2 linked regions of the Aureispira sp. CCB-E genome follow. Each later gene encodes a partner of the first gene's protein in a complex. Links are inferred from orthologs where the notes say so. Each region holds a gene or a part of one and is shown on either strand. Other genes may lie near its edges. The genes, in order: uvrB and QP953_RS00095.

Region 1 (16,362 bases):
CCCTATAATCGTGAGAGCGCTATCGCTTAGTTATTTTTTTTCACAAAAAAAGATGAAAAAACTTATTCATATTACTTTTTCAACGACCAGGCAGTAGCAGCATAGCTAACTAGTAACATACTTAAATTTAAAGGTGGTATTAAGTAATTGTGCAGAAACCCTCAAACTAAAAAGAACTATTTTTATGGTACAAGTTCTTTGGGACACTTACTTAATAGGGACGAGTGGGGCACTACTTATAAATTTATCTCTTTAGAAGTTTTGTATTAAGGAACAAAAAAAGACAATTTTTGTTATAAGATATACTCTTACTCTATTTTTGTTGATTTAAATTTTCATTCTGCCAAATGCTATATACTTCTGATGAAATATCTAAAATTCATATGTTGGCGCAGCACGCTGACTTGAATAATGTTTTATTAGCATTTGAGTTGATCAACGGTAGAGGAATGACCAATGAATTGGTGGACGACATTTATTGGATTTATAATCGACTCATCTGGGCAGATGAAAATCAGTTGGCAAAAAAAGTAATTCGTTTATTCAAAACATACTGGACAAAACAATTCTCTGATTTTCCAGAATTCAACGAACATGTTTTGTATTTAGACGCTCCAATCGAAGCTCATGCCACTTTACTCAACTTAGACTTCCAGCTACTATGTCAACGCATTTATGTACAGTTTCCTACCCCAAATCAAGATTTTATCATACGTTTTTTATTTAAGTATGGTTCCCCTGATATCCAAAAAGAAATGTTGCCCTTACTCAAAAGCAGGGAACATACAGGGCGTTTTCTACTTAACTTGGGAGGGCTCAACTTAAAGAGTATTCCTGAGATCATACTACAAGAAAAACAAGTGCAGATTTTAAAAATTTGGGGAAACGACTTAAAAACCTTGCCCGATTTTTGGGACCATTTTCGATTTTTAGAAGTATTAAATATTGCGGAAAATAATTTAGCAGAGCTTCCTCCTAGTTTTACTACTTTGCAGCGACTTCAACGCTTGTATGCCCAAAACAACCAATTTAATGTTTCTCCATTATTACAACAAATTAAACAATTGGGCAGACTAAATTATTTAACTATTACAAATCCTAAAGATACTTTAAGCAACTATACTTATGCCGAACATGAGCTATTGAAAGAGATAGAAGAATTGGTCAACCATGAAAAAATTCATGCTTCTCAAAAAGAACAAAATATTTTTTTAGCCTTGTGGATGAATAAAGATACTGCGTTGCAACAATTAAGTATCATAGATTTATTTGAAGCCTTGTCCAATCATAATAAGCTGATACAACAACGTGCCAAAGAGAAAATTTTAAATTGGAAAGGAGCCGTTTTTAAAGGTCAAATCCCGTCCAATGCCTCTATTGCTATCTTGGGTTTTGTCTCTTTTGCAACCCGCAATCGGATTACAAAATTAGAAAGGCAAGGCATTAAATTTACAACCGAGCTAACCTCTAATACAACGCATATCGTCTTAGGAGACCAGCCAGAAGTCAGTCAACTACTCGAAGAGAAACCATTTGTCTTTATGACAGAATCCGATTTAGATCAAGATCTTATCTTAAGATATTAAATCAAAGGACACTCCAAACAAGTGATAAAAAACAAGGGCAGTTTTCCAAAAAAACTGCCCTTGTTATAGATGTTATGTCTATACGCATCTAGAAAATAACCCCTATACGCAGTGCAATATTGTGCATGGCATTTCGAGGATTTCTATCTTGTCTATCAACAGGTAAGTTATTAACGTTATTCGCTGAAGAATAGGTTGTCTTTCCAGAAAATCCACCTGTAACATCAATTAATCCTGAATGATAATAGATTCCCGCATACAAACGTAAACCTCCGTCTGCATTTGGAGTAAACTCTACTCCAGCACCTGCTCCTACACTAATTTGTATTGGTGTGACATCTTTCCATACATTACGCTCTGTAATAGACTCTGTACTTTGAGGAACACCGTATTTGGTAGAATCATTATCGTCATAAAATCCTGCTGCACTTGCATCGGGAGAAAAGATTTTTGCTCCAGCAGTAACAGGAATCATTACCTTAATCAAAGGAATATGGAAAAAAGCACGCATGTAACTTCCACCTAATTCATTGGTTCTTAATTTTAATCCAATTGGAATTTCGATGTAATTTACTCTATGATTGATTTTAGTAAACGCCTGCATATCTATTCCCGAAGAAGTACTGGGCTGTTCACCAACATAGTTTCTAAACGAGCTTTTGTTATCAAATTGAGAATTGGGTAATAGAATGCCACCATATTCATACAACAAAGAACCACCATTGTTCAAACTAAAGTCAACTCCAAAAGTTAGAGCATAATTTCCAGTGGCATCAAAACCATATTCCATTTCTACCCCCAATGCTGTACCTCCATTCACACCACTGCTCTTGATTTTTGAGTAATCACTATCTAGAAATGAAATAAAAGGGTCAACATGCACCCCAAATTTAATTCCTTGAGCTTGCGCATATACTACTTGCGCTAAAAATATCGTTAGAAAGGCAATTTTTTTTAACATAGAATTTCTTTTATAGTAAAATTAAAAAAGTTAAATAGGAACAAATAACTTTGAAATAATTCCACTGGTTTTTTAATGAGATTGTATTTGTATGTTCACTTAGTTTAATATTGATTCACCGACCCATGTTGGTAAAACAAATCAATAATCATCTTGTTTTCAATCATTCATAGAAAACTAAACATCAGTTGTTATAAATCACAACTATTTCAAACTACATTTAACTAATAATCAACGACATAAAACAAAAGCATCTTATTTTCGAAAAAACAACTAAAATTTATATTGATAACTCCACATCGTGGTATCACCAGTTAAATAGACTATTGCCTAGTTTATAAATTGTAGACATTTCAAGTTTTATCTATTCTATGAATTCTAAAATATTAAGCAAAATCATAAACAATATGCAAACACCCAAAATAATTAACGCTTTTTTTTGGTTCCTTTTAGGAAGTGTCCTTTTAATTTCTTGTGAATCAACAATTGTAGAAACAAGATATATCCCTGAAACCAAAGGCATCAACGCCTCTGTTGAGCTGATTCGTTTTGAACAAGCATTCTTTAATTTGGATACTGCAAATCTAGAAGTAGCATTGAAGGAACTAGAAGACAAATATCCTGAATTTACAGGTGGCTACTTAAGTTCTGTCTTGGGAGTAAGAGACTCTTCTACTGTTCGCAAACAGGTCTTAGGTTATCTCAGTTATCCAGATGCTCGATATACTTATGACACGGTTCAGCAAGTATTTGGCAAAATGCCCCAAATTCAAGAACAACTTAATCAATTAGCAACTTATTATCAATACTATTTTCCTGATAATGTGCCACTAACCAAGGCATTTACTTATTTGTCAGAATATCATGGTGATCGTTTGGCAATTGTTGAGGAAGGTTTTGTTGGACTTCCATTAGATATGGCTTTAGGAAAAGGTTATCCTCCGTATACCTTCCTAAAAATACCTGCTTATGATCAACGCACCTGTACCAAAGAACATTTAGTTCCCAAAGCGGCAGATGCTATTGCGCAAAACTTAGTGGCTCAAATAACAAAGCCCAAAGGCAACCATTTAATTGATTTGATGTTGTACAATGGCAAAGTAATGTATTTGACCGATTTGTTTTTACCAACTGTCGAAGATAGTTTATTATTTGGATTCTCTAGTCGCCAAATGAGTCATTGTAAAAGAGGAGAATACACCTTGTATGAGCATATTACAAGCGAAGAATTAATGTACTCTAGCGAAACAAAAAAAATCAACAAATATGTTACCAAAGGTCCATTTAAGCCTCAATTTGATCTTCCAGGTAACAGTGGTTCTTGGTTGGGCTATCGTATGATTTTATCCTATGAACGCCAACTTAGAGGTCGGCTAAAAAGTGCAAAACCTAATTTATCTGCTAGAGAATTAGATCAAGAAATTATGCAAACCATTTTAAAAGAAAATGAGCCTCAAAAATTCTTGACCAATTACAAACCCCCAAAGGAATAATTTTACTTTGCTGCTTGTCCTAAAAAATAAACTGTATATTTGCGCCTCTAATTGATTATCCAATAGTTCGTTGAAACCACGAAGTAGCAGCGCAGCTAACTAATATAAATGTACTTTTTTATCTTTTTGGTAAAAAATCAACGAACTACTAATTATAATTATCTTAATGTTCTTTTTTCAGAGAACTCAAACAAAAACTATCTAGACTTTTTAAAATAAAATTTATGCTTCGTTTTCATAAGGAAGGTAAGGCTTCCATTACACTAGTTGGGTTAGTTGCAATAGGGATCATAGCAGCGTCTTGGTTATTGCTACCCAGTTCTTTATTTTGGCTACAAATAGTATTAACTGTTGTTGCTATTGATTTAATTATCTTCATTTTGCAATTTTTCAGAAATCCTGTTCGCAAAATTGCAAAGCTAGATAATAATGTCATCTACGCTCCTGCTGATGGTAAAATTGTCGTAATTGAAGAAACTACAGAAGACGAATTCTTGCACGAAAAATGCATTCAAGTATCTATTTTTATGTCTCCATTAAATGTTCATGTCAACAGAAATCCAATTAGTGGTTTGGTAAAATATAGCAAATACCATCCTGGTAAGTTTCTAATGGCGTGGAATCCCAAGGCATCAACAGAAAATGAACGCACCACCATTGCCTATGAATTACCCAATGGACAGCGTTTGGTTATGCGCCAAATTGCTGGTTTTTTAGCTCGTCGTATTGTCAACTACCTAAAAGCTGGTGACCAAGTTAAGCAAGGCGAAGACATGGGGTTCATAAAACTGGGTTCTAGAGTCGACTTATTTTTACCACTTGGAACCGAAATTAACGTCAATATCGACGATATGGTTGAAGGTAATTTGTCTGTAATTGGTCATTTAAAATAGATGAGTAGTTACAAATAGTAGTTTTTTTTATTTAATAAAAGCTCCTTTATTTAGCTTAGATAATTGATATTCAAAACTTTTTCAAAAACAAATTGTTAAATTCCAACTACATTTACTTATCTCTTATTGTTTTGTTAAGTTTTTTTAAAAATTGGTTTAATTTTGGAAAAGCCTTAAATTGTGTAAGTATAATATCGAAAAAAACTATTCAAACTTAAATATGACTATTATTATGAAAAATCTATTATTGCTTGTAATGTTCTCGTTTGTTGCTGTAGGAACTTCTTATGCTCAAGGTTGCCCTAAATCTGCGGCAAAGGCTGCAGCTAATACAACTGCGACAAAAACTTGTACAAAATCTAAAACTGCTTGTACAAAATCTAAATCAGCAACTGCTGCTACTGTTAGTACTGCCACTACAACAAAAGCTTGTTGCAAATCTAAAGCTGGCGGAAAAGCTTGTTCTAAATCTGCTGCTGCTGGAGCAAAAGCAACTGCTGTAAGCGGAACATCTGCAACAACTAAAAAATCTTGTTGCAAGTCTAAAGCTGGAAAAACTTGTACGAAGTCAAAAACAACGACTGCAACTAGTGCTAGTGTAACTCCTTCAGCTAAAGCAACCGCTGTTGCTGCTAAAAGTGCTGAGTAAGAATATTAATTCAATAGCCCTAGAAGTTATCTGTAAGAGATTATTCTAAAAAACTTACAAAAAACTAGTTGACGGCGATTGTTAATAATCTCAATAAAATATTTTAAAAAATGCCTTTCTAGTTTGGAAGGCATTTTTTATTTTTACGTAAAAAATTCTTATGAAATTTGAACTGCATTCTCCATTTAAACCTACTGGTGACCAACCTCAAGCTATTGACCAAATCGTAAAAGGAATCAACGCCAATGAAAAAGCACAATGCCTTTTAGGGGTTACGGGCTCTGGTAAGACATTTACCATGGCGAATGTAATTCAGCAAACGCAACGCCCTACCATTATCTTGTCTCACAACAAAACACTAACGGCTCAATTGTATGGGGAATTCAAACAATTTTTCCCGAACAATGCGGTCGAGTATTTTGTCTCTTATTATGATTATTATCAACCAGAGGCTTATGTTGTTGCAACCAATACTTACATAGAGAAAGATTTAGCTATTAACGAAGAAATTGACAAACTTCGCCTAAGAACGAGTGCTCAACTGCTGTCTGGACGTCGTGATATTATCGTCGTTGCTTCGGTTTCCTGTATTTATGGTTTGGGCAATCCAGAGGATTATAAAGATAGTGTTATTCGCCTACAAACTGGACAAGTTTTAAGTCGTAATAAGTTTTTGTATATGCTGGTAGATAGTCTCTATTCCAGAACAGAAATAGAATTTACTAGAGGAACGTTTAGAGTTCGTGGAGATTCTGTTGACATCAACCTTCCTTATACAGAAGATGGTTTTAGAGTTACCTTTTGGGGCGATGAAATAGAAGAAATAGAACGAATTGAACTGGAATCAGGCAAGAGCATTGAAACACTGGATACGATTGCTATCTTCCCCGCCAATTTATATGTCGCGCAAAAAGATCGGATGAAAGAAATCATTCGAGATATAGAGGACGAACTGCATGAGCAAATTGAATATTTTAACGACGAACACAAATACGAAGAAAGTCAGCGGATTCAAGAACGGGTCACTCTAGATCTTGAAATGATGCGTCAATTAGGCTATTGTTCGGGCATTGAAAATTATTCTAGATTTTTTGATGGTAGAAAGCCTGGCGCTCGCCCCTTTTGCCTCTTAGACTATTTTCCTGATGATTATCTCATGATTATTGATGAAAGTCATGTTACCTTGCCACAGTTCCGAGCAATGTATGGCGGAGATAGAGCAAGAACAACGACCTTGGTTGACCACGGTTTCCGTTTGCCTTCTGCCTATGACAACCGTCCGCTAAGTTTCAATGAGTTTGAGGATCAAATCAACCAAATCCTCTTTGTTAGTGCAACGCCTTCAGATTATGAATTGCAACAAACAGATGGAACGGTTGTTGAGCAAATTATTCGTCCAACTGGACTGCTTGACCCTCCTATTGATGTGCGCCCAAGTATTAATCAAATAGATGACCTGTTGGAAGAAATCGACAACTGCATTCAGCAAGATCAACGAGTTTTAGTAACGACTATTACCAAACGAAGCTCTGAAGAACTTTCTAAATATTTGACTAGGCTAAACATTAAATGTCGCTATATTCACTCCGAAATAGATACCTTGGAACGAGTTGAAATATTGAGAGACCTACGTTTGGGGGTGTTTGATGTTTTGATTGGAATTAACTTATTAAGAGAGGGACTGGATTTACCTGAAGTTGCTTTAGTAGCCATTTTGGATGCTGACAAAGAAGGTTTTTTGAGAAATGAAAAATCATTGACACAAACTGCTGGGCGTGCAGCTCGTAATTCAAATGGTCGTGTTATTATGTATGCTGATAAAATTACACGATCTATGAAGGCTACTATTGACGAAACTGCTCGTAGACGTTCGTTGCAGATTGCTTACAATGAAAAGCATGGTATTACACCAACAACAATTAAAAAATCTAAAGAAGAAATCTTGCAACAGACAGTAGTTGGCGGAACAAAGAGTTACTTGGATGCGGACGATACTGCTAATAATATTGCTGCGGATCCTGTCGTACAATACATGGGACCTGACCAACTACAAAAAGCAATCGAACAGGCTAAGAAAAAAATGCAAAGCGCCTCCAAAGATATGGATTTCTTAACCGCAGCAGAACATAGAGATGATATGCTAGCACTCAAAAAACTGTACGAAGAAAAATTTGGTTAGGCACAGCACTGCTTTATTGAAGTTGTTAAAAAAGATGCAATTTCAAACAACTTCTTTTTTGATCATCAAAAGAAGTTGCTAGAAAGATTTTTTTTTGTTTTTTATGAAAAAGAAGCAATTGTACTTACAATTTCATGAGCATAGCAAGCTAATTCACGAAATACTAGTATAAGACGCCAAATTTTTAATTACTTTCATAAAAATTAGCTTATCATTAGTTGCAATAGATAGAATAGATTTCATTATCTTGTTTTGCCCCTTTCTTATAATACACTAAAATGAAGTCTTCTATGTATAGATTTATCTACACTTTTTATTTTTTTCTAATTGTTGCAACCATTAACGCACAAAGTAAAATGCCTTTTGCTGTAGAAGTTGCCGCTTTTGCAGAACCTGTCCCCAATGGTTATTTTGGGGAGATCGAAGAGGTTTACGAAACCTTAGATGTCAATTATATTTACCGTTATTACATATATGTGCCTACCTTGGAAACCGCTGAAACCAAGAAAAAGGAAGTCAAAGCTGCAGGATTTATCAATGCTCGTATCATCGATTTTGTTCAACTAAAAAAAGACTGTGATGCTCTTTGCCAATATAATCCTCCTCAAAAGACGGGCAAGAAAATTCGTCCCTTCAATCCTTTAGAAAGCAATACTCCTAGCCATAACAATAAGAGTAATCTAGGCTTCGCTCCTAACCGTAAAAGCCCCTATAATACTCCTGCGTCTTATAATGCTACGAATGATATAGAAAGAGCTACAAATCAAAATATATTATTTCCATATCCTTCTTCTAGCTCTTCCAACTCTCCTGAAAAATTCCATTGTATCTTCTTTGATTTTGACAAATCATATATTCGAGAAGATGCTAAAATAGAGTTGAATCGTTTGATCAAATTAATGGAAAAAAATCCAACCTATCAAGTAGAAATTTTAGCACACACAGATGCTCGCGGCACCAAAACATACAACAATGCATTGTCGATGCGTCGTGCTGTTTCGACACAAGAATATTTGGCAAAACGAGGTGTAAAAAGAACCAAAATTATAAAAAAACCTTTTGGCGAATCTAGCCCAATAGCATTAAATCAGCTTCCAAACGGGGAGGACACCACCTTAGGTCGCCAACTGAATAGACGTGTCGAATTTAAGATATTAGACCAGTCTGGAAAAATCTTAAATGTCGTGGATCAAATTCGAGTACCAGAAAAAGTACAAAAATAAAAAAAGCGTTGAGGGTTCCTGAGTAAACCTTCAACGCTCTATCCACACTTTGATAAAGAATTCCTAACGCAAACCGATTACTTTAAAATCAGTCCGTCGATTTTTTGCATGGTCACTATCTGAACACCGTACTCCATCTTTGCATTTATTTAGCAATTTGGACTCTCCGTATCCTTTATATTTCAAACGATATTTGCTAATCCCATTTTTTACCAAATAATTGTAAACTGCCTTAGCTCTCTTTTCTGATAATTCTTGATTGTATTTAGAAGAACCTCTAGAATCGGTGTGCGATCTAATTTCAACACTAATTTTATTATTTTTAAGCAACTCTATAATTTCTGTTAGACCTCTAGAATCTTTCATATCTAACTTATCCTTATTGAGTTCATAATTGATATTATCTACTTTAATAATATCGCCCACTGCAAACCCTTTTTGACCAATTACTTTAAATTCTGTTCGTCGATTTTGGGCATGTTCGCTATCTGAGCACTTGACACCATCTTTGCACTTATTTAATAATTTTGATTCTCCATATCCTTTGGCAACCAATCTAGAAGAAGCAATTCCTTTTTTCTCTAGATACTTTTTCACTTCTTTGGCTCTCTTTTCTGATAATTCTTGGTTGTACTTGGAAGAACCAGATGCATCCGTATGCGCACCGATCTCAATTACTACATGCTCATGTTCTTTCAGAATCTCTAACAATTGCTTTAATCCTGGAGATTTGCGCTCATCAATTTTTGACTTGCTCAACTCATAAAAGACACTAGCCACTTCTATAACATCCCCAATAGCGTAGTGTGCTTTTCGTTGAGGCTTAGAAGAACGGCTAGAAGAAGAAGAACGTGATACTGCCTTTTTGCTTGCTACGGCACGTGTTACAGCATCTTCAACAATTTTTTCAGCATTCGGAGCAGGTGCTGCATCGTAAGAAATACTAACAACGCCATTTACATCCACAATACCTACAACAAAAATTTCAATACGTCGGTTAGCAGCTCGCTCTTCAGCAGAACAAGGCACGTCATCACTACAACGATTGACTAAAAAACTCTCTCCATAGCCTGTACTTCTAATACGCTTGGCATCAATTCCTTTAGATGTAAAAAATCGCAGGAGTGAATTGGCTCGATCTTTTGAAAGTGTCAAATTATTACTAGCTGTTCCTGCCGCATCTGTGTACCCATTAATCTGAATTACAGCCGTTGGATTGTCGATCAACCGTTGCAAGATATCAAAAAGTTGCTGACTACTTGTGTTTTGAATGGTACCATCTCCTGGTCTAAAATAACGATCATCCAAAACAAATTTATCCCCAATATTCAGCGCTAATGATTGGCGCCTAGGCAAATCTTGTGTCTGTATTACTTGATAAATATCTTCATTTCCTCTTCCACCAGGTCGATTAGAAGATAAGTATCCTATCTTTCTCTCTGTATCAAAAACAAAGTACATATCATCACTTGGAGAATTTACTTGATTCCCCATATTTTCGACATTTCCCCATCCATAAGCATAGCGATTTGCTGTAAATACATCCATACCACCATAACCCAAATGCCAATCCGAAGAAAAGTACAAACGACCATTATCATCTACAAAAGGACTCATTTCATTTCCTGGTGTGTTAATCGGATGTCCTAAGTTCTCTGGCATACTCCAACCAGTTGCCGTGCGACGACTGACGTAAATATCATATCCTCCATAACCACCTGCCTTATTAGAACAAAAATAAAGAGTTGTTCCATTATCTCTCAAGCAAGGATGCCCCGTAGAAAAAGGCGTTTTGGTATCTACATTAGCATTAAAGGGAAAAAATTGCTCACTATTATGATCCCATTCTTTTTTTGATTTGCTATTGTACAAATAAATGTCCATCATCAATCCACTTCCATTAATATGACGAATACCATCCATGAAGTTATTCGATGTAATGGCTACCATGTCAACAGAAGGAAGGTAACTCATTGGGGCATCATTAATATCATTCCCAATAAAAGAACGCAGGGCTTTTCCTGTACTAATAAAACCTTGCGCATCTTTTTCTGCCATATAATGTTGGTTAAATGCATCATTAGTCCAAGCTACTTGCCCTTGTTTTTCTACCGCTACCGATCGAGAAGAACTAAAAATCAAGTCGGAATCATATAAAGTAGGAGCAAAGTCCGCGCTTTTTGAATTCAATTTTGGTAGTGCTTTTACTTTGTATATATTACTTAATAGAGTTGTTCCTGTGGCAAAATCACATGATTTTGCATAATGCATACCACGCGTATGATCATCCTTGGTTGAGGTATTGAACCAACGTTTTGCTTCCGCATATTTTCCGTTCATTTTTAACACCTGCCCATAATCAAAAGCATATTGTTTGTAACCATCATATCGCAATATTCTAGCATACCAAGTCTCTGCTTTCGTTGCGTTATTAGTGTAATAATAACATTTTGCTAAATTCACCATGGCATCCCCCAAATAAGGGTCTTTTTCTAAGGCGGTTTCATACAAAGGAATTGCTTCCTTGAATAGAAATGCTTTAAAAAGGGTATTGGCCTGCGCCAATTCATTATTTTGTGCTTGAGCAAATATACTTGTAAGGACAAAAAAGAAAATCAAAAAAGATTGGTAATTCATCATAGGATTGTGAGAAATGAGACGTTTTTTTAACATTATAACTATAACTGTTTGAGTATTTAGTAAATTGCTATTGCGTGGTATTTTTTTGAAATGGCTTAGCTGCCTATGCTATTACTGCATGATATTTTCTGTGTTTATGAGGATACGAATTTCGTTTTCTTTTACAAAAAATAACCTATACTACTTTGGCGATAAAAATAGTAATCCCCCTTTCTAATTTTCTCATGAAGTAATATAAATCTAAAACAACAATTAATCGACTTGGCTAAATTTTCTGCCTGTACATTAAGCCAGTTCCTTTGTGCGTCTCATCTATTACACATCACAACATCAACTTAAATCTTCAACAATAGCAGACAAGCTTTCGACAACTTGCATTTTTTACCTTTATCTAAATGGATCAATAAAGTCTAAGCGGTCTATTCTATCAGTGTAACTCAATAATTTATATTGAATACAAAAGCCATCCTCGAAACAAATTCGGGATGACTTTGCATTTTATATTCGTAAAGCTTAATTCTTAAAAAGAACCAGCAGATTTTGGCATGGCTATATTTTTTGTAAATGTTTTTGACAAACGCAAGCCTTTGGTAGAAAATGTCTGTGTATTGGTAAAATATCCTTCTCGTTCTACTTTCAAGACATAGGAACAATTTTTAGACAATTTCATAGAGTACTTTCCTTCATGAGAAACTGGAATATTCACTTGTTCCTCTCCACAACCATTAATCAAAGTGACAGTAGCATCAATAATTGGTTCATTGGTAGCAGCACTTTTTACCGTTCCTTCTACGATAAACTCGGCTTCTTTTAATTGCAACGGAACATTAATAAACAATTCTGAACCAGGAACATAACCTACTGTTGAAACATCTTTTTCCGTATCTGTAAACAACTCTGAAGTCAACATTAATTTACAATTGCGTTCCAAAGGTAGTGGTGCATAAATGCGACCATCTATATTCGTGACCCATTTTTGGTTTTTAGGCAAGCATTCGCTAGTTACTTCAACACCAGCTACCCCTTGACCTGTTGCTTTATCAAACACCAAGATTTGAGACTCCAAGGCAACCCGCTTAAAATAATAGATATCCATATTTCGTTTCGCTACTCTATTCGATGAAAAGTAACCATACGTTCCTGTAGAATCCATGATATAAGAAATTTCATCTTTTTCAGAGTTCAATGGCGCTCCCAAATTGGTTACAGGAGCCCATCTACCAGCAGTAGAATTAGAGTAGTAAATATCGAAGCCTCCCAATCCTGCTTGTCCATCTGAAGAGAAGTATAGATTTTCATCTAGTCCCCAAAATGGATATACCTCATCTCCTTCTGTATTAATCTCTGGTCCCAAATTAATAGGCTTAGACCACTCTCCCGCTTCGTTGTAACTTACATAAATATCAAAGCCTCCAAACCCACCAGGAATATCAGAAGCAAAAAACATTTTATCTCCATCAGGAGTTACAGTTGGATGTGCAACAGAATATTCTCTACTGTTTAGTTTTAGTTTTTGATTGGGTTTGGTCCACTGTTCTCCAACACGTTTGCTAGATGCAATTTGAGTGTTTAGGACATTTGCTCTACGATTTGATTTTTTATCATTGGTGCCGTAAACTGTAAAGTAGGCTGTTTGTTGAAGACCATCAAATCGCACAGGACCATCATGGTAATTCATATTCACGTCTGAGCTAAAAAGCCTTGGTTTACCATATTCAAACTCTTTGGTATCCTTATCTTTCATAAAAGCATCGATGTAATACGATTGAATGTAAGGCTTGTACAACCAAGAACCTCTGTGACTCGTCACCTTAGTAGTATCGCGATCCGAACTGAAGACAACACCATCATCATAAAAAACAGCCCCAAAATCATCATAAGGAGTATTCAAATTTGGCACTACTTCTACATCATACAAAGCTCCTGCATTTAGCAAATCTTTATGTACCTCTGGTTTAACAGCGATCATCATATTATGCCCTCTTAACTGAGCACTTTCTTTTTCTCTAAATTTTGCAAATTGGGCTTCAGCTTCTTCAAACTTATCATTAGACATCAAAGACAATCCATAGTAATAGAAAATTTCAGAAGGTGCTTCGGGGTGTTCAGCAGCTTTTGCGTACCATTGCCCAGCTTTGAGGTGGTTCCCTACTTTTCGATAACAGTCAGGAAGAGCAAAGAGCGCAGCGGGTTTGGTTTCTTTTTTTAATGCTTGTTCATAGAGTTCAATAGCTTCTTGAAACTCTAAATCTTTGTATTTTTTATTTGCCTTATTGATCAGTGCATCTGCTGATTGGGCAGATAACTGAGCAACTGACATACAAAGTATCAAAAGCATGACAATATGTGAATGTAATTTCATCGATATTGGCTTTATTGTTATTGGTTGTTTGAAAATTATATAAAAGATAGTTTTGCAATAAGAATACAAAACTAACTAGGAATGAGCAAGTATTATACCTTAAATCAACAAGATTTGTTCAAGTTTGACAAAGATAGTTTGTTTTATTCTGAAATAACAATCTAAAGATAATAAAATCCTCTCTCATTGATGTTTAGACTGTAAAATATTTATTTATCCCTAAAAACAGGCGCTAAAACAAAGAATTTCAAGGTTTTTGAGAACAACCGAAGTTATATAACTCTTGTGTTTTTATTTCTAAACTGCCCCTCAAACAAGAAATAATTTGAAGTAAAGTTTGGCTTCTGACAATGCTCTAAGTCCCAGTTTTTTAACCAATTATTAATATTCTTCTAACGGTTTTTTAGAACTAACCTGCTTCTTTTGGGGCATAAAAAAAGCTTCTTTTGAAGTTCAAAAGAAGCTAATGTGTGATCCTGCTGGGATTCGAACCCAGGACCCTTTGATTAAAAGTCAAATGCTCTACCAACTGAGCTACAGAATCTACCTGCGTTAAGCGTATATCAAGCAAAAAATTTATTTTTAGTAAGTTGTGATCCTGCTGGGATTCGAACCCAGGACCCTTTGATTAAAAGTCAAATGCTCTACCAACTGAGCTACAGAATCTACCTTTTGCTTGAATGTTATTCCCTTAAAGCGGTTGCAAATATACGTATAATTTGAAAAGTTGCAAATTTTTTCAGATTTATTTTAAAAAAAATCTAAAATTACTTTTATCAAGCCTCCTCCAACCATTCCAAGAATCTTTCTTTGACAGAAAAAAATAGCACCTACTTTACTAAAAAAACAATTGGAAGCTATGCCTACAATCTAACTTTCCCATCCTCAAAAAACAGAGCACTAACACGCATCATGTTAGTGCTTCTTAGTATTTTAACATTTCCTAAGACTTAATTACCAAGCCTTTTGCCAACAATTTATATTCTGTAATTGGCTCTGTAATTTTTGCAATTTCTTCTGCCGATTGACCTTCGTCTTCAGCATAGTGACGCAACTCATCTACTGTCGTTACCGATTTGTATGCTTGTCCATCAACAACTACTATTTTTCCTACAATATCAACAGGCACGAAAAACTCATGATTAGTTGTGATAAAAATTTCTTGACCATCCTCTGTAGCCAATTTCAACCAACATCCAGCTTTTTTACAAACTTCCGACACCTCACCTTCTACTTTTGTAGCAACTGCTTTTACAGTATTTCCTTCTCCCAAATCTAATTCTGTAGCTCCTTCTTCATTTTTCACCTTTGACAACACTTCAGACAAAGCCACACCTCCTTCAGGTGTAATTTCAGCACCATAATGGATGCCATCACCCTCTGGCTGATCGTGGTCATGGTTGTGGTCATGCCCTGCATGGTCGTGGTCGTGGTCATGATCGTGACCAGCATGATCGTGATCGTGGTGCTCATGTCCTTCATGGTTTTCTGCTGTAGTTGACGATTCATTTCCTCCACAAGCAGCAAATGTGTAAGCCAAAAGGACCAAATACAATATGCGTAACATAATTTTCAGTTTTATTAATTGTTAAAAAATCTATATCAGTATTATTAGAATTAGTAGTTCGTTGATTAGTTCGCTACGCTCATGAGGGCGCAAGCTTAGTTTTTACTTTTTTACCAAAAAGATAAAAAACAACATCTATATTAATTTGACAATCAATACTTTATCTAAAAATATAACAAATTCACAACTTGTTGATTATCAAACTAATAAAGTTTTCCAACGAACTATTGTAGAATACTCTTCTGCTATTTATTATTTGCTGAATCAATGCATTTCTTTTTTGTGATAATATAATCAAGTAACCAAAACTTCATAAGCATAAAGAAAGTGAGCAAAAAATCAACAATTTTTTAGCATCTATTGAGTAAAGATAACAAGAAAAAAATAAAATAAAATAGCATTTTCATAACGAACTCTTTATTTAGAATAAAACTATTCTCAATACGCATACTTCAATAAACCGAACATTAAATTACCTCTATTTTGCTAAAGCGGCTCACTTTTTATCAATTAAACATACAGGAAAATGGCAGTTAAAAAAATTGGTCTTATATTAACTACTTAGCAGTTCGTTGCTTTTTTACTAAAAGAAAAAAAAAGCACATTTTTAATACATATAAATCACTACCATGTTGAAAACTTCCATTTTGTTCGGGTTATTTTTTTTGTATATCAATACGGGTATGACTCAATCGTATCAAACAGAGCTTTTGGGACGTTGGGAAGATGATGCCTCTAATAATAGTACTTCTTATCAATTCATCTTTGAGAATAAGCTACTCGCATTTTTAAAAATTCCTCAATCTAAA
Region 2 (16,360 bases), 7.2 Mb from region 1 along the record:
TTAGAGATACATTGCAATTGGAAAACCTAGATCAAAATGAATTAGAAGCATCCCTAAATGCACTAACATTTGCTTTAGTTGAGAATATGGATGACTTATTAAGCATCTCTGGACAAGCTGAAAAAACAGTTTAAGGAAGTTGATTTTATTTGAATAAACTAAAACTATGTCATTATGTGGTCTTTTGTAAAACGTCTTTGGAATATTTTGGTTGGAAACTTGCACGAGGTAGCTGATAAATTTGAGCAGCCAATTACAATGACCAAACAAGGTATCCGAGAATTAGAATCTCAATTAAAAGAAAGCTTAGAATCTTTTGCCCAAGTTCGTGCCGTCGCTATTCGTAGCAAAAATGAAGTGACTCAAGCAGCTCAAGAAGCTGAAGCCTATAAGAAAAAAGCAATGGCACTGTTGCACAAAGCTCAAAAAGCAGGCAATGCCGAAAATGCAGAACGATTGGCAGCAGAAGCTATGGCACAAAGAGAACAAAAACTTCAGCTGCACAAAACTCATTTAGCAACACAACAGAAATATGAAAAAATGGTGGCTGGTATGAATGCTAAAATTCAACGCCTAAAACGTGAAATTGCAAAATGGAAAAGCGAACTCAAAAGCTTGGAAGCTCGCCAAAAAGCGGCGGCGGCTGGAATGAAAATTAATAAAGCGATGGCAGGAATGGATTCTGGTAAAACATTAGAAATGCTAAACAAAATGAAAGAGCGTGTTGAAAATGACGAGGCATTGGCAGAAGCCTATGGTGAAATGGCGGTTACTTCTAAAAGTATTGATGAAGAAATCGATGCTGCCTTAGAAGGGCATCATGGAACAGATGCTTTGTTGGCACTCAAAGAAGAAATGGGACTCCTCAAAAAGGAGATCGTTGATCTAGACCCCGAAAAAGAAATCATAGAAATTGAAATTGAAGATCAGGATCTTTCTGATTCTATATAGAATCGTATTTGAACAAAAATTTATAAAGCTACTTGATAGAAATCGAGTAGCTTTTTTTATTAAAAAAACAACAATACACTAAACAAAAACACCCCACAATAACCTAATTATCAAAAATATAAAACACAAAATACCAACAAAAAAGTAAACATTTAAACCTTTTTGTAGTTGATAGGAAGCATTTTTTCAAAGACATTTGTAACAAGATAAACGTATTGGCTATCATACTAGTAGTTCGTTGATTATTAATCACACAACACCTAATCTTATCTAAAAGATACTAGTACAACTTAATTTCAAACTAAAAACAATCAAATTATGAATCGCTTCAAAATTAGTTTTTACGCTTCAGCTCTTTTGCTAGGTGTCGTTTCATGTAATAAATCAACTGTAGAACCTATCAATAATCCCCCACCAAATCCTCCTTCGATTACACAAAGTCAAATAGTTGATGGAAATAGCCAGTTTGCTATAAACATTTATCAAGAACTAGTTGATGAAAATCAAAATCAAATGCTCTCTCCTTATAGTATTTCTACCGCATTAGGAATGGTTTATGCAGGAGCAGATGGCAATACAGCTACAGAATTGAAAAACGTAATGGGCTATGGCACCAACAACAATAACTTTCATCAAACATTTAATCAGCTGACCAATACCATTGAACAAAATGTGAGCAGTCCAACCAACAGTGAGGTAAATGTGGTCAATAAAATTTGGCGCAATACGAGCATGAGCTTCTTACCAGATTTCGAAAGCTTAATGAACAACGTCTATCTAGCTCCTGTTGTGGCAACAGATTTTACACAAAGTACTGCTGCCAAACAACAAATCAATAATTGGGTTAGCCAAGAAACCAATCAATTGATTCCTGAGCTACTTCCCAATGGTTTTATTACAGATCGAACAGCAAGTGTTTTAGTAAATGCTGTATATTTTAAGGCAGATTGGAATCACCAATTTACACCTGGAATGACTCAAACTCAATCGTTCAAAACTTCTTCTGGTACAGTTAATACAGACATGATGTCAGAATTAATTCCTACCAATGAATTAAAATTTACAGAAGATACCGATGCTGAAGTACTTGAGTTATTCTTCAAGGACAAACAAAGCTCCATGGTTGTTGTATTGCCTAAAGATCAAAATATTGGCATTAATAATTTTGTAAAACAAAAGCTATCTAAAACAAAAATAAACCAATGGTTTGATGATTTGGCGTATCCTACTCCTAACAATTCGAACTATAGTGTTCATATTCCTAAATGGGATTTTTCTAGCGACTTTGATTTGGTAAGCACCTTGGAAGATTTAGGTATTAACGAAGCTTTCTCTCCTGCAGCAGCTAATTTATCAAAAATGGCAGATGCTCCCTTATTTATTGATAAAATCAAGCACAAGACAGTCATTGCCACAGATGAAGGTGGTGTTGAAGCTGCTGGCTCTACAGCGGTTGGAATTGGGGTTACTAGTGTTCCTCCTGTGGCAAGAACAATCAATGCTAATCGTCCCTTTGTTTTTATAATAAAAGATACAGAAACAAACTCTATCCTTTTCATTGGACACGTACAAGACCCTAGTTAAGTTTTGTTCTTTTGTTAGAATTTATTAGTTTGGTTATTCATTTGTTATAAATGAGTAAAGCCCAAGTTCTTTTCAGAGCTTGGGCTTGTTTTTTTCTATTTGAATAAGAATAGTAAAATTCGTTTAAATATGTTGAATTCTTGCTGTAAACTTAAAGTTTGATACGTTGTCGGATAGCTTCATACAAAACAATTCCTGCAGCCACCGAAACATTAAATGAATCGGTTGTTCCCATCATAGGTATTTTAAACCAACTGGTTGCTTTTCTAAGAATGTGTGGGCGTACCCCTTCATCTTCTGCCCCCATTACAATCGCTGTTGGCATTGTCATATCCAACTCGTCTAACATTTCTTTTCCTCTCAAATCTGCTGCGACAACTTGTACACCATTCATCAACAAATAATCAATAACATTTCCTAAACTCGCAGTTCTACAAACAGGAATTTTGGACAAAGCTCCAGCAGAAGTTTTTAAAGCCTCTGCATTAATTTGAGCTGTTTTCTTAAAAGGAACAATCAAAGCATGTGCTCCCATTGCTTCCGCAGAACGGGCAATAGCTCCCATATTACGAACATCTGTAATGCTATCTAAAACAACAACCAAAGGCACTTCACCTTTTTCATAAATCAAAGGAAAAACATCCTCAATTAACTGGTATTCTATGTATGATAAGAACCCTAAAACTCCTTGATGGTTTTTCTGTGTTATGTTACTAATTCTATCCTTAGGCACAATGTGTAGAGGAATATTACGTTCTTTGCACAAAGTCCGTAGCTCTTTTTCATAGTCTCCCTTAACAGCTTGCGAAAGCATAATTTTATCAATGGACATTCCATTATGAATAGAATCCATAATTGGATGTCGCCCATAAATTAACTTGTCTTTATCTATATTACTTTTTTTAGCCTTTTTATAATGCATATTTTATTTAATTTTCATTCCACTCAAAGGTATTAATAACCTTTTCTAAATCCTCTTTTACAAAAGCAACGATTGGTGCCATAGAATCTGCATTGGGCTTGGTATTAAAATACAAAGAAGCCCATACGGCATGATTTAAACTATCGGTTAGCCTAAAATGATAGGGAGAAGCAACATCTCCATCAACACTAAAGGTGATTGCGTACAAGTTTCTGTCCTTGTCAATAAAATCTTCTGTAGTTCGTCCAGTTGCTTTTATATTGTGTTTTTCAGATAGTATATAAGAGTCCGATAGTACATCAAACAATTTTTGATCCACCGAGTCGCCCCCTATGTCTGTATACGTAAAGTGTATGCTTCCATACAAACTAGGCAACTGCATTGTAAACCAACATGGGTGCTTTGCAGCTTGGTTGATTAACATACTATCTTTTTCGAATTTCATATAGTCAGGATACTCAAAAGAAAAGGCACAGTAATCCTTATCAAAGGACACATAGTTACGTTCAGGATAAGTTACCTTAGGATACATTCTTGGCTTGGGTATTGGAATCCGATCTTCCGAACAAGCTATAGTAAGCATCAAAACAATAGACAAGAGCAATAAACGCATATTGGTTGGATTAATTTTTTTTTTAGCTAAAACAAGGCGATATAAATTTTTGCAACTTGCTTGTAGCTATCTAAGACGAATCTTTTTAACTGAAATTACTTTTCAGAAACGGAGGAAAGTAAGTCGATATTATCTGTTTCGGGCAAAACAATACGAATTTTTTCAATTCTTCGAGCACTAGCAGCCAGAGTTTTTAGTTGACAGTCCTTGCACATAATCGTGGTGTTAACCTTAGGCATTGTTCCATTCAGTACCAAAACCAATCCCGCAATAGTTTCTGCCCCTTCTCTTTGATCATCAAAAAAATCTGGTCTCAAATCCAATACACGACAAATTTCTAGTATAGGCGTACTTCCATCAAAATCGTAGGTATAATCATCAATTTTTTTATAGATTTTTTCTTCTACATCATCAAATTCGTCCAATATTTCCCCGACAATCTCTTCCAAGACATCTTCCATGGTAACAATTCCCCTTGTTCCTCCATACTCATCCACAACAATAGCCATATGCGTCCGTTTTTCCTGAAAGTCATTAAATAAATGATCAATTTTCTTTTTCTCAGGAGTAATTAAAGGAGGACGAATCAATTCATGCCAGTTTACTTCATCTTCACGACCTAGGTATTCAAGCAAATCTTTGGCATGAATAATTCCTTTCACTTGGTCCAAATCTTCCTCATAAATAGGAATTCTAGAATAAGGCTCATCTCTAAACACAGCAATCAACTCTTCGAAAGTAGATTCCATTCCCATAGCAACAACCTTCATCCTAGGTTTCATTATTTCGGCAGCAGACGTATTGCCAAAACGAATAATACCTTTGAGAATATCTACATCTTGCTCAGCGTACTTATTGTCCTTTACTGTCAATTCAATAGCGCTAGCAATATCTTCTTGCGTAATCGCTTTTTGATTCATATTATCTCTTAAGCGCTGCTCTACAAACTGTGTGCTATTCACCAAGATTAAACTGAGAGGATGAAACATCTTTTTCATGACCGTTAATGGTCCACTCATAAATCGAGCAATATTCATGCTGTTTTGATTGGCGTAAACTTTGGGAGCTACCTCACCAAAAAGCACCAACAAAAAGGTAACTGCAACAACACTGATCATGAAGTTGAGTGGCTCATTTGTCCAAGCTGGCAAATGTAAAAATGCACTAAGATTAGATGGTAATAATTGTTTTAATAAAGAGTTGGATACTAAAATAATCGCAATATTAATAATATTGTTGGCGATTAAAATAGTGGATAATAAATACCTTGGTTTATCTAATAGTGCTAAAATACGAGATGCCGCACTAGTTTGCTCCTCGATCAGTTGAGCTTTATCTTGATGCCCCAAAGAAAAAAAGGCAACTTCGGAACCAGACAAAAGTCCAGAACACACTAACAAAAAGCATATAGAAATGGTATTCAGAATTATCACTGAATAAGACCCAGTGAGTAAAATCGGAGTAAATTGATACCAATCAAATATATGACTAGGCTCGGTTTCCAAAAGTTAAGTGATTAGTTAAATAAAAAATCAGAAACCAAAGCAAGCTTTAATGCTTTGGTTTCAGATATATTTCTATTGCTTAGAACGGTAAATCGTCAGAAGCATCCGCTGTTGTTGTTGTAACATTATTGGGCTTTGACACTTGCCCATTGGTTCTATCCCCATTCATTTCGCTGCGCAACAACCTAAAGGTATTGGCACGAACTTCTGTGATATATTTTGTATTGCCATTCTCATCTTGCCAAGAACGGTTGGTCAATTTACCTTCGATGTACACTAAATAGCCTTTTTTCAGCATTCTTTCTGCACGCTCGGCCATATCCCTCCACATAATAATGTTATGCCACTCCGTAATAGTTTGCCACTCGCCACTCTTGTCCTTATAAGACTCGTCTGTTGCCAAAGATAGTTTAGCAATATTAGTACCACTCTCCAATGTGCGAACTTCTGGATCTTTCCCCAATCGACCGATTAAGGTAACTTTATTTACCATGTAATATAAAATGTTAATAGATTAATGAATCTTGTTTAAATATACAAAAAAAATTTAAGGTTTTGATGTTCAGAACGTCAAAGTTTTTAGCAATTTTCGATCTCAATGCTGCCAATATTCAACGGAAGGCATTTTTTTTTTGTTGCTTTTTTTAGCGAAAAAATGTCTATCTCTTTTGCGCCATCAAACTTATTAGATTCTATCTAATAGAAAATTATTTTTTTTGTTTTAATTTGCCCTACAAGTTCATTGTATAAAAAAAATTGCATCCTTTATCTCCCTCTATGACAAGATAGAGGATCAAAACGACAGCTTCATATTTTCCAAATAATTACTAATAATCTTTGGGAAAGCAAAGTTCTTAATTTTTTTTCGTTCTATTGCTATTAAATTCTTGTTTTCATAAAAAAAAGAAGGTTTTACTTCAATTTCTAAGAAGAGAGCGGTTATTTTTTGGTGTGACAAAGTTTGTTTGTATTTCTTAGAAACACCATTCAGTACAGTAGGCTGATTTTCAAACAATGTCTTCCAAATTAGTGTTTCTTCCAAAGCTTCTAACAAAAACAATCCTTCTACCTCTTGGTTCAACTCTATAAGTGGAAATTCGTATAAGTTTGCCCAGATGTCTTTTTCGCCGCGTTTGCGTATAAAAAGACTTGTTTCTTGCTTTAGAACCAAATAATAAAAGTAGCGATTTCTCTTTTTTATTTTTTTGGATTTAACAGGTAATTCTGTGACTTGATTTTCTTGAAATGCTACACAATACTTTTGGTGCAAACAACTCGTGCAATTAGGCTCTTTTGGAGTGCAATGAGTAGCCCCAAAATCCATAATAGCTTGATTATAACGTGCAGCTTGTTTGGAAGCCAACAATTCATCGGCTAGTTGTTTAAACTCTTTTTTGCCTGCCGTGGTATCTATAGGAGTATTAATACCAAAAAAACGGGAAAGTACTCGATACACATTTCCATCAACCACAGCATGGGGCAAATCATAAGCAAAAGATGCTATTGCTGCTGCTGTATAATCACCAACTCCTTTTAAGGAACGAATATCTTGATAGGTTGTAGGAAAATTTCCTTGATAGGTTGTTGCAACTGTCTTTGCTGCAAAATGCAAATTTCTTGCACGAGAGTAATACCCCAAACCTTCCCAAAGTTTAAACACGTCGTCTTCGGGAGCATTTGCCAAATCTACTATAGTAGGGTATTTTTTTACAAATTTTTGGTAGTATGGCAACCCTTGTTGAACACGAGTTTGCTGCAAGATAATTTCAGAAAGCCAAATAAAATAAGGATTTTTAATGGCTTTCCACGGTAGAGGGCGGTCATCAGGATGGTACCACTCCAATAGCTTTTGGGTAAAAAATGCTTTTTTGTTCATCCAACTATTCTACTCGTTTCATTTCATGAACTACAGTCGCAACATCTCGTTTTGTCAGTAGAGGACGCATTTCAACGGTTAAAATATCATCTTTTAGGCTTTTCACCGTTACATTTGATAAGATCACTTTGCCATTTGCTGTAAATTCTAATGTATTTCCCATTGCATCACGCCAATAGGTTTCTCTAGGGTCTTTTTCCCCATTGATAAAAATTTCACAAGTACCGTCTTCATTAAATGTGAACCCCATGCTCTCTCCCATCCACTTACCATATAAATCTTTTACCTCATAATTGGTGGTACAACTGCCTAAGAATAAAGCAGCTCCTATCATTAATATAAATAAACGCATATTACTTGTTTGTTTTGAATACGGACAAAATAGATTCTTAAGTAATTGTCCAAAAGTTTTCGCACTAAAAAGAACAATTTCTATAGTACGGTTTCTCTTGACGATTTACTTTAAGTGTAAAATGCAAAAATATTGCTTTAGTTACAATAATTAGACAAGAAAAGATTGAATTACTTTTGGAGAGATACGCGCCAAAATTATTATTCGGTACAATCAAGAGATTCTTCTCTAACACTAAAATATTTTAAAACAACTTCACCTATTCTGAATCATTGAACTCATTCATTCAGGCAGCAGCTATTTTTTTGAGAAGATGCGATAAGTTCGTAATACGCTTTTTGGTACAAGTTGCGCAGAACTTTATTGTACTCACCTCGTTGTCAATTAGCGACAAACGCACAAGGACATCACTGTAATCAACCTCATCCTTTACATTTTTAAGTTTATAACGTTCTACCGTTTCTACCCTGTCGGTATACTTTGCAACCTCTTTAGCAGAAGCAACTAATTCAAAACCATGCTCTTGCATTAAGCAGGTAGCAAAATATTCAAATAAGTACTTAAAATCTTCCTCTTTCCATCTCCTAGCATCATATTGCAATGTAAATCCATTGATTTTAGGAATCATTAAGAAGTTAATTGCAGGATCTTCTGGTATATCAAAATCTTTTTGATTTAAAGAAGCGTTATACAATTTCTCTAACATTGCTTGATGCTTATTGGTCTTTAACCACTTGGCATATCCCAAACAATAATCCTTTGATCTTTGTATAGGCTCTGAGCTAACAACTCTTCCTTCTTCTCGATATCCTTCAGATAGTGAATTTTTTAAATAGTCTAATAATTTCATGTTTTTTTGTTAAAAGTTAGAGCACTCGTTTTTTTCTGATAAATTCCCTCTTTTCATCAAAACACTGACCGCCATTAATCAAGGAGTTAATCTTTTTTGATACCTTTTATACTTTTGGGATAATTCAACTGAGGTAACAAAATACAAGTTTACTTTCTTTTGGGTTCTTTCACTCCATTCGCCTTACAGTGAATAGATAGAAATAGTCTTACTTTTTAGTGCTGATCGAAGAGAACAAGTCTTGCTTTGTCTTTATTACTAGCCAACTAAAGCAAAGTTGCACGATACAGAGTAGCGCAACAATAGGGATACTTAGTTGCATTACTACTGCGTGATTCCTATACTTTTTCTGAACGATTACTTAATTCTTAACGCTACTACTACTAGTTTACATCCTTTAGTGACTAGCTGCGTTCTGTGAGCTCATTGGTTGGTCATCAACACGCAAACTCGGTTCTTAATAGTGGATTACTCCTTCTTCTTAAAAAGATAAAAATCATGCCCACATTTAAAAATTATAAGCATTTTTTTTAGTTTGTTTAACTCTATTTCTATTATTAAAGACAGATTAATTCGTACTTTTGTTCTCCTTTTTGGAAGAAAACCCTATTTAACGACATATTTTAGCATATTTTAACAAAATCGAAACAATAACCACATTATGAGCTATTTGGACGAACTCAACGAAATCCAACGCAAAGCAGTTACCCACATTACTGGTCCTGCATTAATCATAGCAGGTCCTGGATCAGGCAAAACACGTGTATTGACCTTTCGAATTGCTCATCTAATAGAATCTGGTATTCCTCCTTGGGAAATTTTGACACTAACTTTTACCAACAAAGCTGCCAAGGAAATGAAAGAGCGTATTGCCAAAGTAGCTGGAGATAATGCCAACAATATTTGGGCAGGTACGTTTCACTCTATTTTTGCTAGAATATTACGTAGTGAAGCTTCCAAAATTGGCTTCCCTTCAGACTTTTCTATTTATGATAGTCAAGACGCGAAAAGTGCCATTACCGAAATTGTCAAAAAACGAGGGCTTGATAGTAAAGTTTATAATGCATCTGCTGTTTATAGTCGCATATCTTTGGCTAAAAACAATTTAGTTTCTCCAGAAGACTATGCTCTAGATATAGAACGTATCAAAGAGGACAAACAGCGAAAAATGCCCTACATTTATAAAATTTATGACCTTTATGTAAAAAAATGTATGCGCTCTGGCGCTATGGACTTTGATGATTTGTTGTATCAAATGTATCGTTTGCTAGATGAGAACCCCGAAAATGTCTTAGAAAAGTATCAAAAACGCTTTAAATACATTTTAGTAGATGAGTTTCAAGATACCAATCAATTGCAATATTCTATCATTCAAAAATTGATTACTTACCCAGGAAGTACTAAGAATATTTGTGTGGTAGGAGACGATGCTCAAAGTATCTACGCTTTTCGTGGAGCAACCATTCAAAACATTCTCGATTTCGAGAAAGAATTTCCTGACATTACGGTCTTTAAGCTAGAGCAAAATTATCGTTCTACCAATTATATTGTCCAAGCGGCCAACGATATCATTTCTAGAAATAGCAAACAAATCAAGAAAACAATTTTTACGTCTAAAGGCGGGGGAGAACCAATTCGGGTTATTCGCGCCATGACAGATACAGAAGAAGCTCGCAAAGTTGTTGACATGATTGTAGAACAAAAAAATCGCTATCATATTACCAATGATGACATTGCAATTCTATATAGAACCAATGCACAGTCTCGTGTATTTGAGGAAGCACTAAAAGGGCATCGTATTCCTTACAAAATTTATGGGGGGACTTCTTTTTACGATAGAAAAGAAGTAAAAGATGTTTTAGGCTATTTGAGAGTAATTGTTAATCCAAAAGATGAAGAAGGTTTAAAACGAATTATCAACTACCCTACTAGAGGAATTGGGGCAACGTCAATTGCTAAATTAACAACAATCGCAGAAAATGAAAACCTATCCCTTTGGACGATTCTAACAAATGTCCAACATGCTGCTTTACCTAAGCGTACAGAAAATTCTATTAAGCAATTTGTAGCACAAATAGAAATGTTTCAACAACGGATGGAAGAAGTTACAGCTTATGAATTGGCAAAATATGTCGTCAAAATGACAGGCATTATCAAAGATATCCAAAAAGAAAAAACTGTAGAAGCACAAAATCGAGTTGAAAACGTAACAGAGTTATTGGACGGTATTAAAGCTTTTGTAGAAGACGATGAAATTGATGAATTCAACACCAACATAGAAGACAAAAGCTTAGCCAGTTATCTTCAAAATGTGGTTTTATTGACCGATATTGACAAAGATGAAGAGGAAGTGAAACGTGTAAAACTTATGTCGGTACACTCTTCCAAAGGGTTAGAATACAAATCAATTTTTATTGTAGGACTCGAAGAGAATCTATTCCCATCCATGATGTCACTACGGGCTAAAAATGCTCGTGCTGCTGTTGATGAAGAACGCCGTTTGTTCTATGTGGCTGTCACAAGAGCTGAGCAACTACTAACCTTATCCTATGCTTCTAGTCGTTATCGTTTTGGCAATATGGTGTATAATAACTCTAGCCGTTTCTTGGAAGAAATTTCTCCTAAATATTTAGATCTGTCTAGCACAACCGCCAGAGCCAAAGTATCTCAATTCCCTAAAAAGAATAGAAATCGCTTTAGCCCTATGAATAAAGGGAATAACAAGCAGGCTCAAAAAATGGCTAATTTCAAAGCAAGCCCAATATCTCAAATCGTTGCGGGAGCCAAGATCTTGCATGAGCGTTTTGGTAGTGGAAAAATCGTGGCTATTGACGGCAATGGTAGTAGTAAAGTTGCTACGATTTTCTTTGAAGATGGCGTTGGTGAAAAGCGTATTATGCTCAAGTTTGCTAAGATTCAGGTCGTGGGGTAATTGCTCTACAAGAAAAACGCACACATCTTCAGATATACTTGAAAATGCGTGCGTTTTTATAGAGTTTTCAGATATTTTTCGCCACTGACCAAAGCCTTGAATTAAGCCAGCAAGCTTCATCAGTTTTCAATAACTTATTTTGCAACACTTTAAGAATCGGATCTATCTCTAAAAATTAATGCTCCAATAGTCAACATCGCGTGCCCAGTTTGTGAAGCCCCTGTTATGCGTTGGATAGTTGTAGAGGATGTATAAGGAGAATACTCAAAATCTTTAAGCGTATGAGAATAAGCAAAATCCAAATAAAAATGCTTCCATCTTAAACCAAATCCTGCACTAATATCATGGCGCAAATCTGTTACGCCATCTATGCCAATTTCATAAGGTGAAGTTTGAAACTGGTATCCCAAACGAATGCGAGCTAAGCCCAAGGCTATTTCTGCTCCTAATCTAGCTTTTAGCACTCCTTTATAACTAGATTCTACTCGACGATTCAAATCATTGATAAATTGATTGTTGGCTGCTGTGCGTTCGTTAGCTAATAAGGAGAAAGACGCCCAACCATAATCACTGTATTCTACATCTAGTCCAATAAAACCTCGTTTAGGAATAACAACACCAACACTTCCCATAAACACCCAAGGTGTTGCCAAATCATGTTGTAAGACATAAGGCTCTGCATCTTCCATTGCATAGTTTGTTTTTTGCAAAACACTATCGTACACAATTTCCCCATAAAGACCAGTATTGTAAGAATCTATCAAACGATAAGCGGTTGGTGTATGCACGGCAAAACCAACTCTAACAAGCTTATTAATTCGATATATCATACCTACTTTCAGATTTATTCCTGTCCCTTTGACATTTCGATTTTCGGTAAAATCCAACGCACGAAAATCTAGGCTATCACTCGTTTCTTGATACAAACGATCTTCGTTCATTTCCATAAAGTCAACTCCTATCGTTGCGGCTAAATATAGTTTGTTGTTGTAATTTCCTCCAATTGTAAATCCTAACTCATTGACACCACCTGTTCTTCTTACATTTTGATACTTATACGTATAGCTCGTGTCAGATAGTCCTCCATTAGGGATATATCCTCCAGCTACGCTATCCATCAGATAAGCATTATACGCCAACCAACCTTCATAAGGATCTAAGTTTTTAGTTGATACCCCTGCTGAGTTCTCAGCAAATGATTGTACTCTAGAACCAGTAGAAACGCCCTGATAGGTAAAATTACGCGCAAAATTAGAAATTCGGTTGAACGTCAATCCAATATTTACCGACTTCCAGTCGGTTCTGCTTCGTCTTGTAGGTGCAGCAATTACCAACCCTACATTACCAAATGAAAATTGCGACAAGCGGTCTTTTGTTTGATTCCCTAAAAAATTAGTGGTTGTATTATCAAACATAGCTCCTAGCGAAAGCCCCAATTCCATTCTTCTATAAATAGCCATACCTGCGGGATTGAGATTTGCTGTTGACATATCACCACCTAAGGCACCTAAAGCATTCCCCAAAGCCATTGAGCGAGCGGTTACTGTTTGGTGATTTTCACTAAACAATAATGCATCTGAAGTTACTTGTGCTTGACTTTGGGAGTAAATAAAGAAAAAGAAAATAAGAATAAAAGTGGATTTCATATACTTAATATTTAGTGGTGTGTCTGTATTTTTTATCGTATGCCTAATATCTATTTTTATAACGTCTTTTGAAGTAGTAGTTAGCTACGCTGCTACTTCGTGGTTTCTACGAACTATTGTTGAAGGCATTAGGCATTTAATTTATTACTCAAGTATTTTTGATTAGTCACAAAACATAGTCGCTCCAACGATTTTTACAAACTTAAATTGTATGTATTATCATATTAATACAAGAAAAAATTGTTCCATTTAGTCACTTAGATTCCTTTATTAACAACTAGTTTAAAAGTTTAACAAAAAAAATCTACTCAAGGTTATCAACTATGAGATATAAAACGAATCCAAACTCAGAGAACTAAAGAATTGTAACTACTAACTTTCATTACTCCATTAAAAATCGTATCAATTTAATTATCAACAACATACACTCCTATCAACCTTCACACTAAAAGACGGATAATCAACGGCAAAGCCCTCACACAGTACCACGAAGTAGCAGCGAACCGAGCTGTGCGAGCTCACGACCGAAGGAAGTAACAAAGCTAAACTAATGCAAGATACTTTTTTATGTTTTTACTTCGTGAGCCTACGGGGTCGTAGAAAAACTAAAAAAGCAACGGAGTATTAAACTTTAGAATAGTCTACAAAACAAAAAAAGTAGAACAGTTTCCCATTCTACTTCTTTTATATATTGTTACAATTCTTTATTTATCTTCTTCCGCCTCGACTACTTCTCGAAGAGCTAGAACTACCTCTTGAAGAACTGCTACCTCTTGAGGAGGAACTACTACTTCTCGAAGGACTTGCACTACGACTTGGTGTATAGCTTCTAGAAGGTGTTGTTGACCGACTTGGCGTGTAGGTTCTAGAAGGCGTTGTCGAACGGCTTGGTGTGTAAGTTCTAGATGGTGCTGTACTCCTAGACGGCGTTGTGCTTCTAGATGGCGTATATGTATTGGCACGTGGTGTGGTATACGGATTATTATTATTAGATGGCGTATAAGTGTTTCTAGTTGGACTTGTTCTAGAAGGACTTATTCTTGTTGGATTAGTTGTTGCAGGAGTTGTTGAATTCCCTCTTGTTCTAACAATGGTAGTACGAGTAGGAGTTGTCGTTGTACGTACTGTTTGACCTCTACTATCCGTTGTTGTTATTGTTCGGGTTCCTGCATTCGAACGTCCTCCACTTGGCACTCTTGTTGTCGCCGAAGGCGCAACCGTACTAGTACGCACACCAGTATTGGTATTAACCGTTCTTCCACTTCTAACCGCTCCATTTCTCCCTACGGACAAACTACGATCTGCAACAGCAGAATTAGCAGAACTATTGCTATTCCCCGTATTTACCATACGTCCTCCAGGTCCTCTACTTGTGTGAGCACCTCTAGTGCGAACAGCGTCAGAACCTCTACGCCCTCTTACAGGTACATAATTTGTTGCGTTTGGCGTCGATACTGCATAATAGTTATATCCATAATTAGAAGCCCAAGAACCAGCTCGGTAGCCATCACACCAACCATTATTATAACCATTGTAATAACCACCCCAGCCCCAATTCCAATTAGAGCCATAATAAGGATAATGACGGTGATAATGCCAGCCTCCCCAAGGATTTCCGTAGTAGCGGCGTCCATACCAACCTCCATAGCCATAGCTATAAACATTTCCCCAACCCCAACCATAAGAGTAGCCTGGAGAGATATAAATACTCGTTCCATAAGCATACGGATCGTAGGTATTGTACCAATAATTATCTACATAATAATCGCTGTAGTAGGCAAATCCTGTTGCTGGAGCATGAAAACGACGTACTCTAGAAGAATACTCATAATCATAAGGCTCATAATTTTCATCAATAGGATAATCTTCATAAGCTCCGCCCTTTACTGTTTCTGTCTCTACTATTTCATCTTCATAAACTTCTAGTTCAGGGGAACTATTTGGCGTCGTTTGGTTTTTATTTTCTTTATAAACAACATTCTCTTCTACTCCATCGAAGTAGATATCGTCATATTGCATGTTATCGTTTTGCGCAAAACTAGATTGTAATGCAAAACAAAATGCAGTACTAAAGAAAATAGATAGATATTTTGATTTCATATTATTGAGTTTTGATTCAAAACAACTTTTGTTAAAAGTGTGCGTGTTGGAAAATAGATTAGAAAATTAGACTACTTTGTTCTTTTTAATCAAAAAGACAAAAAAGCACATTCATATTAATTTACTTCATGAGCACTGCGCTTTTAGTTAGTTGCACTGCTGCTAACTATTGTTTTTTATAACTTCTAAGTTTAAGAATCAACTTATTCCATTTATCTATCCTTCTTTGGAAAGCTAAGTGGATTATAATAATTAAACAGTAAGTTTGTTCTTAGATAATTGATTAAAAATTATAAATTTGTGTCTTCTTTCTTATAAAGATACGTTTTTTTGGGTCAATAAGTTGTTAAAATTTTGATTTACAACCTACTTTAACACAGGTTAAAGTTTGTATTGAGACCTAAAACAATCTTTTTTTTATTTATTAAACTACAAAAAATATACCACAAAAAATGGCTAAGGAAATTACATCACAGTCCGAGGACTACTCTCAATGGTACCTTGATATTGTGAACAAAGCAGGCTTGGCAAACAACTCAAAGGTACGTGGCTGTATGGTCATCAAACCTTATGGTTTTGCCATCTGGGAAAAAATTAAGGCTGACTTAGATCGACGTTTCAAAGAAACAGGACATGTAAATGCTTATTTCCCGCTGCTTATCCCTAAAAGCTTTTTGAGTCGTGAAGCAGACCATGTAGAAGGTTTTGCCAAAGAATGTGCTGTTGTTACCCATCATAGGTTGATGAATGACCCAAATGGAAATGGGGTGGTAGTTGATCCGAATGCTAAACTAGAAGAAGAACTGATTATTCGTCCTACTTCTGAAACTATTATATGGGATACTTATAGAGATTGGATTCATTCTTATCGTGATTTACCCTTGTTAATTAACCAATGGGCTAATGTTCTGCGTTGGGAAATGCGTACTCGCCCCTTCTTGCGCACAGCAGAATTTTTATGGCAAGAAGGGCATACAGCACATGCCACAAAAGAAGAAGCGCAACAAGAAGCTCGTACAATGCTAGATG

The links.
Region 2: the proteins of uvrB (region 1) and QP953_RS00095 are in contact, whole or in part, in a crystal structure (PDB 7EGT), measured with the Thermus thermophilus proteins. The link is inferred for Aureispira sp. CCB-E from one-to-one orthologs. Residues at the interface, in WP_096411307.1 of Thermus thermophilus: Glu23, Leu25, Arg26, Asp27, Gly28, Glu29, Arg30, Phe31, Arg55, Glu326, Asp327, Phe328, Glu379, Ser382, Gln383, His398, Gly400, Arg401; in WP_096412145.1 of Thermus thermophilus: His654, Arg656, Phe657, Gln666, Asp668, Glu669, Lys680, Arg681, Leu682, Ser683, Lys685, Tyr686, Ala687.

What each region holds. Positions count from the first base shown.
Region 1 is NZ_CP133671.1:7,207,800-7,224,161, forward strand. The notes cover bases 5,282-8,251. They hold uvrB (excinuclease ABC subunit UvrB), read left to right. Parts: upstream 5,282-5,742; coding sequence 5,743-7,761; downstream 7,762-8,251. Other genes in these bases: QP953_RS27835 (hypothetical protein), read left to right, coding at 5,282-5,582; QP953_RS27845 (OmpA family protein), read left to right, coding at 8,052-8,251. In the rest of the region: QP953_RS27815 (hypothetical protein), read left to right, coding at 348-1,586; QP953_RS27820 (outer membrane beta-barrel protein), read right to left, coding at 1,675-2,547; QP953_RS27825 (hypothetical protein), read left to right, coding at 2,955-4,040; QP953_RS27830 (phosphatidylserine decarboxylase family protein), read left to right, coding at 4,265-4,933; more of QP953_RS27835, read left to right, coding at 5,166-5,281; more of QP953_RS27845, read left to right, coding at 8,252-8,984; QP953_RS27850 (OmpA family protein), read right to left, coding at 9,048-11,657; QP953_RS27855 (carboxypeptidase regulatory-like domain-containing protein), read right to left, coding at 12,145-13,986; QP953_RS27870 (DUF4920 domain-containing protein), read right to left, coding at 14,930-15,553; QP953_RS27875 (hypothetical protein), read left to right, coding at 16,183-16,362. UniProt on the Escherichia coli protein: The UvrABC repair system catalyzes the recognition and processing of DNA lesions. A damage recognition complex composed of 2 UvrA and 2 UvrB subunits scans DNA for abnormalities.
Region 2 is NZ_CP133671.1:9,793-26,152, forward strand. Bases 8,982-11,949 are described here. They hold QP953_RS00095 (ATP-dependent helicase), read left to right. Parts: upstream 8,982-9,314; coding sequence 9,315-11,585; downstream 11,586-11,949. Other genes in these bases: QP953_RS00100 (aromatic hydrocarbon degradation protein), read right to left, coding at 11,735-11,949. Outside these bases: QP953_RS00045 (YbjN domain-containing protein), read left to right, coding at 1-134; QP953_RS00050 (PspA/IM30 family protein), read left to right, coding at 175-951; QP953_RS00055 (serpin family protein), read left to right, coding at 1,270-2,535; 23S rRNA (guanosine(2251)-2'-O)-methyltransferase RlmB, read right to left, coding at 2,687-3,457; QP953_RS00065 (hypothetical protein), read right to left, coding at 3,465-4,070; gliding motility-associated protein GldE, read right to left, coding at 4,166-5,464; QP953_RS00075 (single-stranded DNA-binding protein), read right to left, coding at 5,655-6,068; mutY (A/G-specific adenine glycosylase), read right to left, coding at 6,369-7,451; QP953_RS00085 (hypothetical protein), read right to left, coding at 7,456-7,803; QP953_RS00090 (hypothetical protein), read right to left, coding at 8,090-8,653; more of QP953_RS00100, read right to left, coding at 11,950-13,231; QP953_RS00105 (hypothetical protein), read right to left, coding at 13,940-15,331; proS (proline--tRNA ligase), read left to right, coding at 15,784-16,360. UniProt on the Escherichia coli protein: A helicase with DNA-dependent ATPase activity. Unwinds DNA duplexes with 3'-5' polarity. Translocates on single-stranded DNA with 3'-5' polarity. Initiates unwinding more efficiently from a nicked substrate than double-stranded DNA.